3 regions of the Niveispirillum sp. FG148 genome follow, and region 3 is predicted to be linked to each of the others. Evidence: predicted binding sites of a transcription regulator. Region 3 holds the regulator's gene; each other region holds the start of a gene.
What was found. Region 3 encodes HrcA, which represses chaperone genes, less so after heat shock. Its sites were predicted from a motif close to GTTAGCACTCNCCNNNGGNGAGTGCTAAC; they were not measured.
Positions count from the first base shown of each region.

Region 1: groES (co-chaperone GroES) is a predicted target of HrcA. The motif match lies at 1,714-1,742, and genes of this name have one in related genera.
Region 2: ACODTW_RS00440 (putative urea ABC transporter substrate-binding protein) is a predicted target of HrcA. The motif match lies at 1,553-1,581, and genes of this name have one in related genera.

Region 1 is NZ_JBMDKJ010000004.1:172,250-175,524, reverse strand. It holds gene ACODTW_RS06160 (hypothetical protein) at 1-26, opposite strand, end outside; gene ACODTW_RS06155 (hypothetical protein) at 289-639, shown strand; gene ACODTW_RS06150 (methyltransferase domain-containing protein) at 661-1,584, opposite strand; gene groES (co-chaperone GroES) at 1,788-2,078, shown strand; gene groL (chaperonin GroEL) at 2,129-3,275, shown strand, end outside.
Region 2 is NZ_JBMDKJ010000001.1:90,459-93,733, reverse strand. It holds gene ACODTW_RS00445 (ABC transporter permease) at 1-318, opposite strand, end outside; gene ACODTW_RS00440 (putative urea ABC transporter substrate-binding protein) at 444-1,520, opposite strand; guanidine-I (ykkC/yxkD leader) riboswitch at 1,590-1,713, opposite strand; gene ACODTW_RS00435 (TIGR00645 family protein) at 1,917-2,420, shown strand; gene ACODTW_RS00430 (hypothetical protein) at 2,548-2,928, shown strand; gene ACODTW_RS00425 (substrate-binding periplasmic protein) at 3,062-3,275, shown strand, end outside.
Region 3 is NZ_JBMDKJ010000008.1:136,784-140,058, reverse strand. It holds gene ACODTW_RS11440 (substrate-binding periplasmic protein) at 1-578, shown strand, start outside; gene grpE (nucleotide exchange factor GrpE) at 749-1,330, opposite strand; gene hrcA (heat-inducible transcriptional repressor HrcA) at 1,476-2,513, opposite strand; gene rph (ribonuclease PH) at 2,675-3,275, shown strand, end outside.

The DNA of each region.
Region 1 (3,275 bases), on a different contig from region 3:
TCGACGATATCTTCCTCGTTGGACATGGGCCCTTCCCGTTCGGATCACTGCTCCGGCACAGCTTTAAGCATGCCCGTCCGGCCGCGTCATCCCTTTCCTTTGAGCAGTCACGCCCGCCCCGTCCTTTGGGAGTATGGCATTTGCTTTACACATTCGTGGTTGATTTCGTGTCAGCCACTGTCTTATTTCCTGAGCTAGGGGCGGCCTCACTCCTAGATCCCAAAGGGGGTTTCCAACATGTTTTCGATATGGCGCGTCATATTGTGCCGGGCTGTGGCCGCCGGCGCGATGACGCTTACCCTTCCCGGTGCGGCAGTGGCGGCGTCGGCGGAACCGGAGATGTGCTCACCCGCCGCCAATGGACGATGCGACTATACGGTCGGTCGTGAAGGCGCGCATCGGATCGACGTTACCATGCCCGCCACCGCAGCCGCGCAAACCAAGGCCATCAATATCGGCGGGCATGATTGTCCCCTGATCCGGCAGGCGGACACGGCCGCCGATGGTGGCGTGCATTTGGCCTGCTTTGCCTATCTGGCGGGCGGGACGACCTATACACTGTTCATTCCGCCGGTCGGCAAGGTCACTGTGGTCCGGGCCGAACCGATGCATGGGGAAACGGTGACGCTGATCCCCTGAACAGTCCGCAGCCTTGCTTAGTCAATGCGGTTTGGCGCCCGGCACCGTCTGCTCGATGCTGTTCAATGCGTCGGCCAGCCGGTGGGTGGCGCTGCCGCGCTTGGCCGGTTGCTGCTGCGATGCATCGGGCGACCAGCCGGCCAGGAAGATCACCTCGAACGTGGCAGGCACGGTGCCGTCCGCTTCCCGGAACAGCTCCATATAGCGTTCGGCCGCCCGGAGGATGACCGCGCGCCGCGTCGGCTGCTTCAGCCGGCTGAAGGCGGCGTTGGTTTCCCCCATGCCGCGCAGGTCGCGCATCAGCCGGAACGGGTCGGGATAGCTGACGGTCAGCGTGTCCATGTCGGCCACGGGCAGGGCGAAACCCGCCCGCTGCAACAGGCCGGCGGCATCGCGCAATCCGGCCATGGGACTGATCCGGGCCGACACGCCACCCGTCACCTCCGTCTCCGCCTCCATCAGGGCGCGGCGCAGTTCGAACAGGCTGTCGCCGCCCAGCATGGCGGCGATGAACAGCCCGTCGGGCCGCAACACCTGACGCGCCTGGATCAGGGCGCCCGGCAGGTCGTTCACCCAATGCAGCGACAGGTTGGACACGACCATGTCGAAGCTGCCGGGGGCGAAGGACAGCGCCTCCTCATCCATCGCCAGGGCCGGGCTGCCTGTTTGGGCGCCGGCGAGGGCGGCCATGGCCGGTGACAGGTCGGCATGCACCAGATGGGCGATGCCGTTGCGGCCCTTCAAGGCCGCCTCCACTTCGCCGCCATGGCAGCCCAGGTTCAGCACGCGCGGGAAGTCGCGGCGGATCATCTCCAGCCGCTCGCCCAGCCGTTCGGCCACGTCGCGCAGCAGAAAGTCGAACTGCCCGAAACCGGCCGCGGCCCGGTCGCGATGGCGGCGGACCAGGGGGCGGTCGAACAGGAACATGGTGTCGTTGTCGCTCATGGTCTCTGCCATACCCCGGTCCGGCCCCCGCCGCAACCGCCGGAACGATCGACCTGCCGACACGTCATGGCACTTTCATGGAAATATGACAGAGCACTTCTTGACAGTCGGGGCTGGGGTGATTAGCTCATTGGCACTCACCGAGCGTGAGTGCTAACAACAGGCTCACGCCAAACCCTTTTGCCTTTTCAGGGAGAGATCCTATGAAGTTCCGTCCGCTGCACGACCGCGTCGTGGTCAAGCGCGTTGAGTCCGAGCAGAAGACCGCCGGCGGCATCATCATCCCCGACACCGCCAAGGAAAAGCCCCAGGAGGGCGAGGTGGTCGCCGTGGGTTCGGGTGCCCGTGACGAGGCCGGCAAGCTGATCGCGCTGGACGTCAAGGCCGGCGATCGCGTCCTGTTCGGCAAGTGGTCGGGCACCGAGGTGAAGATCGACGGTGTCGAATACCTGATCATGAAGGAAAGCGACATCATGGGCGTTCTGAACGCCTGAGTCGGATCACCTGATCCCGCCTGACCCATAGATTTCAAAGGATTAGAGCAATGGCTGCCAAGGAAGTTAAGTTCGGCTCCGACGCCCGCGCCAAGATGCTGCGCGGCGTGGACATTCTGGCCGACGCCGTGAAGGTGACCCTGGGTCCGAAGGGCCGCAACGTCGTGATCGAGAAGAGCTTCGGCGCTCCCCGCATCACCAAGGACGGTGTCTCGGTCGCCAAGGAAATCGAACTGGCTGACAAGTTCGAGAACATGGGCGCCCAGATGGTGAAGGAAGTGGCGCAGAAGACGGCCGATCTGGCCGGCGACGGCACCACCACCGCCACCGTGCTGGCCCAGGCCATCGTCCGTGAGGGCGCCAAGGCCATCGCCGCCGGCATGAACCCGATGGATGTGAAGCGCGGCGTCGATCTGGCCGTCGCCACCGTCGTGGCCGACATCCAGGCCCGTAGCCGCAAGGTCACGACCAACGACGAGATCGCCCAGGTCGGCACCATCTCCGCCAACGGCGAGGCCTTTATCGGCGCCAAGATCGCCGAAGCCATGGCCCGCGTCGGCAATGAAGGCGTCATCACGGTCGAGGAATCCAAGAGCCTGGAGACCGAGCTGGACGTCGTCGAGGGCATGCAGTTCGACCGCGGCTACCTGTCGCCCTATTTCGTGACCAACGCCGACAAGATGGTTGCGGACCTGGAAAGCCCCTACATCCTGCTGTTCGACAAGAAGCTGTCGGGCCTGCAGGCCATGCTGCCGGTGCTGGAAGCCGTCGTTCAGTCGTCGCGTCCGCTGGTCATCGTGGCCGAGGATGTGGAAGGCGAGGCCCTGGCCACGCTGGTCGTCAACAAGCTGCGCGGCGGCCTGAAGATCGCCGCCGTGAAGGCCCCGGGCTTCGGTGACCGTCGCAAGGCGATGCTGGAAGACATGGCCATCCTGACGGGCGGCCAGGTCATCAGCGAAGATCTGGGCATCAAGCTGGAGAACGTGACCCTGGACATGCTGGGCCGCGCCAAGAAGGTGACGATCTCCAAGGACAACACCACCATCGTTGATGGTGAGGGTTCCAAGGAAGACATCACGGCCCGTATCGCCCAGATCAAGGCCCAGATCGAAGAGACCACCAGCGACTATGACCGCGAGAAGCTGCAGGAACGTCTGGCCAAGCTGGCCGGCGGCGTTGCGGTCCTGCGCGTCGGCG
Region 2 (3,275 bases), on a different contig from region 3:
CACATGCGGCAGCAGCCCCGCCGCCATGCCCACCAACAGCCCGCCACCCGACGCGATGGCGATGCCCGCGAACAGCCGGGCCAGCGACGCGCCCGTGTCCAGCCACAGCAGCACGTCGCCCGTGCGCTTGTCCGCTGTGAACGCCATACGGTCGATGGCGTCGGCGAAGGATGCGAGACCCGGCAACAGCTTGTCGGCCGGATTATCGGCTAGCCTTACGGCAGAGCCCAGGGCATAGGCCGCCAGCACCGCGACAAAGGGCAGTGCCGCCAGCATCATCCAGCTTGTCCGGTCGGGCCTTCGGTTGATCAGGCGCATGGGGCGTGTCCTTGCAGAAGCGTAGGTCGTGGGTGAGGCGACGGCCGAACCCCGACAAGCGACGGTGCCAATATCCGTCGGGGTTCGCTGGACGCTCACCCGCGACCTACATCATCCATCCGCCCTTACAGCTTCCCCTCGGCCGCGGCGGCCATGTAGGTGTCGCTGAAGCGGAACTTCACGAATTTCGGGTTGCCATAGAGCGCACCGCCCGGAAATTCGATGCCCACCGCTTCGGCCGACGGCGCACCATTGCCCAGCAGGCCATGGTCGAACAGGAATCCCGCCACCTTCTGCATGGTCGCCTTCGGCTCCGGCCCGCGCACAAAGGCCAGGGCTTCCGCCGGCTTGTAGAACATGCGCGTGGCCTTCAACTGCGCCTCATACCCGGCCAGATCGGTGCCCGACGCCTTGCCCATGGCGGCGCGCGCGGCCTTGCCGGCCTCGCTGTCGGCGGACATGACGGCCATGGTCTCGTACCAGATGCCGGCCAACGCCTTGCCGAAGGCGGGGTTGTCCTTCAGCGTGTCGGTATTGGCCACCGTCAGGTCGATGATCTCACCGGGGATCTGGCTGCTGTCGAACACCTTCTTGGCGTTCGGCGTGCCCAGGATTTCCGCCACCAGCGGGTTCCAGGTCACAACTGCCGTCACGTCGGGCGTGGCCCAGGCGGCGACCATGTCGGCGTCGGAGGTGGAGACGACCTTGACGTCCTTCTTCTCCGTCAGCTTGACCGTTTCCAGCGCGCGGGCCAGCAGATAGTGGGAAACGGAGAATTCCACCAGATTGACCTTCTGGCCCTTGATATCGGCCAGATTGCCCTTGCCCTTCAGGATGACGGCATCATTGCCGTTGGAGAAGTCACCGACGATGACGGCGGTGGTGTCGACACCACCGGCGGCCGGGATCGACAACGTGTCCATATTGGTCACGGTCACGGCATCAAAGGCGCCGGCCGTGTACTGGTTGATGCTTTCAACATAATCGTTGAACTGCACCACCTCGATGCCGATGCCGTATTTGTCGGCCCATTTCTTCACGATGCCGTGTTCGGCGGCATACTGCCAGGGCATCCAGCCGGCATAGATCGACCATGCCAGCTTGAAGTCCTTCTTGGGCGCGGCCAGCGCCGGGACCGAGAGGAGCGAGGCGGCAATCAGCCCGGCGGTCAATTTTCCAAGGAAGCGGCGCGTCTTCATCATCCAACCCCTTATGGTTCCAAACCGGTTTGGGGGTTGGCGGAGACCGAACGGGGGCGCCAACCCTCCTCGATCTCCCGGGCTTTTGTCCCGCCGTGTACCCGGCCGGGCCAGATGATCTGGCGGGACCGGGCGGCAGCTCTCGGACCAGTCACCGCGTCTGTCGGACGCCGCCGGAACCCTAGCCACCATTGCCGCATAGCAGCAATCGCCGTGCCAGTCCAGTACGGGCGGATTCCTGTGATCGCTGCCTGAAACTGGCGCCGATAGGGGCAGGATCAAGATGCAATCCGCCCAAATATTGAGCACCGGCCAATCCCGCCCGGAATGGTTGACAAGGGGACCGGCTTTGGGTCATTGCAACCCCATGCCCAAGCGCACATTGACGGAGGCCACGACGTGTTGGAACGCCTGATTGAACGGGCCCTTTACGGCAGCCGCTGGCTGCTGGTGCCGGTATATCTGTGCCTCTCCTTCGTGCTGGTGGCCTTCAGCATCCGCTTCTGCATCGAACTCTATCACCTGTTCGAATATGCGGTGTTCGGCGCCAGTGATGCCGACCTGATCCTGGCCGCCCTGGGGCTGGTTGACCTGACCCTGGTCGCATCCCTGGTGGTCATGGTGATGCTGAGCGGGTACGAAAATTTCGTCTCGCGCATCGACCTGGGCGATCATGAGGAGAAACTGTCCTGGCTGGGCAAGCTGGACAGCGGCTCGCTGAAGGTGAAGGTGGCTGCCTCCATCGTCGCCATTTCCTCCATCCATCTGCTGAAAAGCTTCATGGACGCGGATAAGGTGGGCAATGACAAGCTGTTCTGGCTGGTCATCATCCATCTGACCTTCGTCATCTCCGCCGTGCTGATGGGCGCGCTGGACAAGCTGACCAACAAGGGCAAGCACTGACCCCAGGCTCGTGCCGGTACCTTGCGGCACCGGGGAAATGGCCCCCTCGCCTGGAACCCGCTCCTTGCGTCCAGCAACATTCGCGTTTCTTGTTGAACGGGGCTGATCAGATGCGGGGGATGGCGCAATGGATGTTGATGTTCTGATCGTGTTCAGCAGCGTGACCATCATCGTCATCGCCGCCCTTTATCTGAATTTCCGTGCGCGACAATCGGTCACAGACACCGTGCGCGGCATCGTGGACAAGGCCGGCGGGCTGGATCAGCAGACGGCGGCCGCCATGGCCGCACAATTAACCAGCACCGGGTCCGACCTGCGGCGTGGCGTTCTGTTCATCGCGGTAGCCCTGGCCATCGGCATCGCCTCACAGTTCATCGGCCAGGAACTGGCCGTCCGCCCCTTGCTGGCGGTTGCTGCCTTTCCCGGCATGATCGGCGCTGGTTACCTGCTACTGCATGCGCTGCGATCGGGCGGAATGGCCAAGGATGGGACAGGTAAAACGTCCTGAGCGCGGAATCGGTAAAAAAATTTCTCCCACCCACCGCCGAACGTCACTAAAGTAATAGTGAATGCGTGACGCGCCATCCGGATGGCGTGACAGTAAGGGGATGGGGATGTTCTTGCGGCGTGGAGCCATGGCCTTGGCGGTTTTGCTCACCGTGCTGCCATCCTTTCCCAGTCTGGCACAGAACCGTTTGATGATCTTCGCCTATGGCGACCATAACGAGGCCCCCTATGCCGTGATCCGGCAGGACCGGCTGGAAGGTGGCTTCATCAAGGAACTGGGGCAGACATTGGCCCAGCGGCTGGGACGGGAAGCCGCCTTCCGTTTTGTTCCCCGCAACCGCATCTCCG
Region 3 (3,275 bases):
TGCCATGGACGGACGCGCTGGCGGCCACCCGCGCCGGTACCGTGACTGCCGCCGTGGGGGCCACGCATGAAGAAGCGGGCGATCTGATCTATCCAAAGACGCCGATGGGTCTGTCCAGCCCGACGCTGGTCATCCGCAAGGGCAAGGAAACCAAGGATTTCAAGATCACCAACCTTGAATCACTGAAGAGCCTGCGCTTTGGTTCGATCAAGGACTATTTCTACAGCGACGCCGTCAACGCCTTCATCGACGCCAACAAGGGTTCGCCCAACATGGTGCAGGTGTCGGGCGACGACGTGACCGAGGAACTGGTCAACCTGCTGATTGATGGCAAGATCGACGCCATGGTCGAAGACAGCAACGTGATCGATTTCCTGCTGGAATCGAAGGGCTATCGCAACCTGTTCACCTATCATTCTCTGGGCGACCAGTCGGACGTGTCCATCGGCTTCTCACCCAAGGATCCGAACAGCGCCACCTATGTGAAGCTGATCGACACCAAGATGGTGGAGTTGCGCAAGAGCGGGCAGCTGGCCACCATCCTGGCCAAATACGGGGTGCGCGACTGGCAGCCGTGACCGGTCCTTGCGTGGTGAATATAAAAGGCCCCCGCCGGATATCGGCGGGGGCCTTTTATATTCATGTTCCCTCAAACGCCGGGCGCCAACTCCGTTGGCTTGGCTTACGCCGCACGCGCGGCGGGCTGGCGACCGCCGGGCGAACGCATCCGCTACGGGGGGGAGGCGAATCAGGCGCTGGTGTTCACATGCCCGCCGACATCGCCCTTGGCGACGCCGACAATGGCTTCGCGCAGCAGGCGGCCATGGATCGTGTAGCCAGCCTGCAGCACCTGCACCACGGTGCCCGCGGGCTTACCCGTATTCTCGATCTCCATCATGATCTGATGGAAGTTCGGGTCGGCCGGGGCGCCCAGCGCCTCCACCTTGGCAATGCCGGCACGGTCGAAGGCGGCCAGCAACTGGCGCTCCGTCGCTTCCACGCCCGTCAGCAGGTTGCCGACGGCCTGGTTGCTCTCACGCACGTCGGGGGCCACCGCTTCCACGGCGCGGCGCAGATTGTCCGCCACGGCCAGCAGTTCCTTGGCGAACTTGGAGACGGCATATTTGGACGTGTCCTCGCGCTCCCGCTCGGCGCGGCGGCGCACATTCTCGGTCTCGGCCAGGGCGCGCAGAATCTGGTCTTTCAGGGACGCGACCTCCGCCTCCAGCTGGGCGACGCGGGCCGGATCGGCCGCGCCCTCGGACGCCGGATTGACCGTTTCGGCGGCGGCGCTGGTGTCGCTGTCGTGGGTATTGATCGTATCGGTCATAGCGGATCGAGCCTTCGGAATTTACCTGGTGCGGGCGCCGGACAAGGGGTGAATGCCCGGCGGCCCCCTGGTTTAGGCGGGATTAAACATTCTGTCGAGAGTGTCCACCCAGAAATAGGGTCGGACCCCCATGACCCGCAAGGGGTCAGCCCATCAACCGGCCGATGACCTTGGCGGTATAATCGACCATGGGAATGATGCGGGCGTAATTGATGCGGGTGGGACCGATGACGCCGATGGCACCGACGATCTGGTCCTTGGTGTTGGCATAGGGGCTGACGATCATCGAACAGCCGGCATGGGAGAACAGGTTGTTCTCCGCCCCGATGAAAATCTGCACACCCTCCGCCTTGCCGGTCGCGTCCAGCATCTTCACCATCTGCTCACGCGTTTCCAGCGCTTCGAACAGGGACCGGATGCGTTCCAGGTCGGAAATGGCGGTGACATCCTCCAGCAGCCTGGCCTGACCGCGCACGATCAGATAGCCCTGGCTGCCCCGCGCCCCGGACCAGGTGGCCAGCCCCGTCTCCACGACCTTACGGGTCAGTTCGTCCAGCTGGGTCTTCTGCTCCTCCATCTCCTTCTGGATGAAGGCGCGGGCTTCCGACAGGGTGCGGCCGACGACGCGGGCATTCAGATAGTTGGACGCCATCTGCAGGGCCGATGGCGGCAGGCCCGTGGACACCTCCACCACCCGGTTTTCCACCAGCCCATCCTCCGTCACCAGCACGACCAGGGCGCGGCCGGGCGACAGGTTGACGAACTCGATATGCTTCAGCGGCCGGTCGGTCTTGGGCGCCAGCACCAGCCCCGCGCAGGACGACAGGCCCGACAGCAGGTTCGTCGCCTCCTCCAGCACCTCCGGCACGGAACGGCCACGGGCGGAACAGGTGACCTCGATATCCTCCCGCTCCCGCTCCGTCAGGTCGCCCACCTCCAGCAGGCCATTGACGAACAGGCGCAGGCCGGCATCGGTGGGCACGCGCCCAGCCGAGGTGTGGGGAGCCATCAGCAGGCCCAGCTCCTCCAGGTCGGCCATGACATTGCGGATGGTCGCCGGCGACAGGCTGGCGGACAGGCGGCGCGACAGGGTCCGCGACCCCACCGGTTCACCCGTCTGGACATAGGCTTCGACGATCTGGCGGAAAATTTCCCGCGACCGCTGGTTCAGCTCGCTGATCATCCGGCCCTTCGGGTTCCTTCCGTGACGCGACAGGCAAAAGAGTAGTGGGGGCGGCGGTGCAAATCAATGGAGCGACGCTGGCCGTCGGGATGGACGAAGGGGCGTCGCCATTGCTAAGAGGAATGGCTTTCAAGGATCGTGACAAGAACGGAAGAGCCACCATGTCCCGCCCGTCCGGCCGTCTGGCCGACCAGCTGCGCACCGTCAGCCTGGAAACCAATTTCTCCCGCCACGCCGAAGGTTCCTGCCTGGTGAAGTTCGGCGACACGCATGTGCTGTGCACCGCCAGCGTCGATGAGAAGGTGCCCCCCTTCCTGCGCGGCAAGGGCCAGGGTTGGGTGACGGCCGAATATGGCATGCTGCCCCGGTCCACCCACACCCGCACCGACCGTGAGGCCGCCAAGGGCAAGCAGTCCGGCCGCACGCAGGAGATCCAGCGCCTGATCGGCCGGTCTTTGCGCGCCGTCACCGACCTGAAGGCCATGGGCGAGGTGCAGATCAAGGTCGATTGCGACGTCATCCAGGCCGATGGCGGCACCCGCACGGCCAGCATCACCGGCGCCTATGTCGCCCTGCATCTGGCCTTCCAGCATCTGGTGCGCATCGGCACCCTGGCCCATATCCCCCTGATCGACCAGGTGGCCGCCATTTCCTGCGGTCTGTACCAGGGCGAACCTGTCCTGGACCTGGATTATGCGGAAGACAGCAATGCCGGTGCCGACGCCAATTTCGTGCTGACCGGCAAGGGCGGCATCGTGGAAA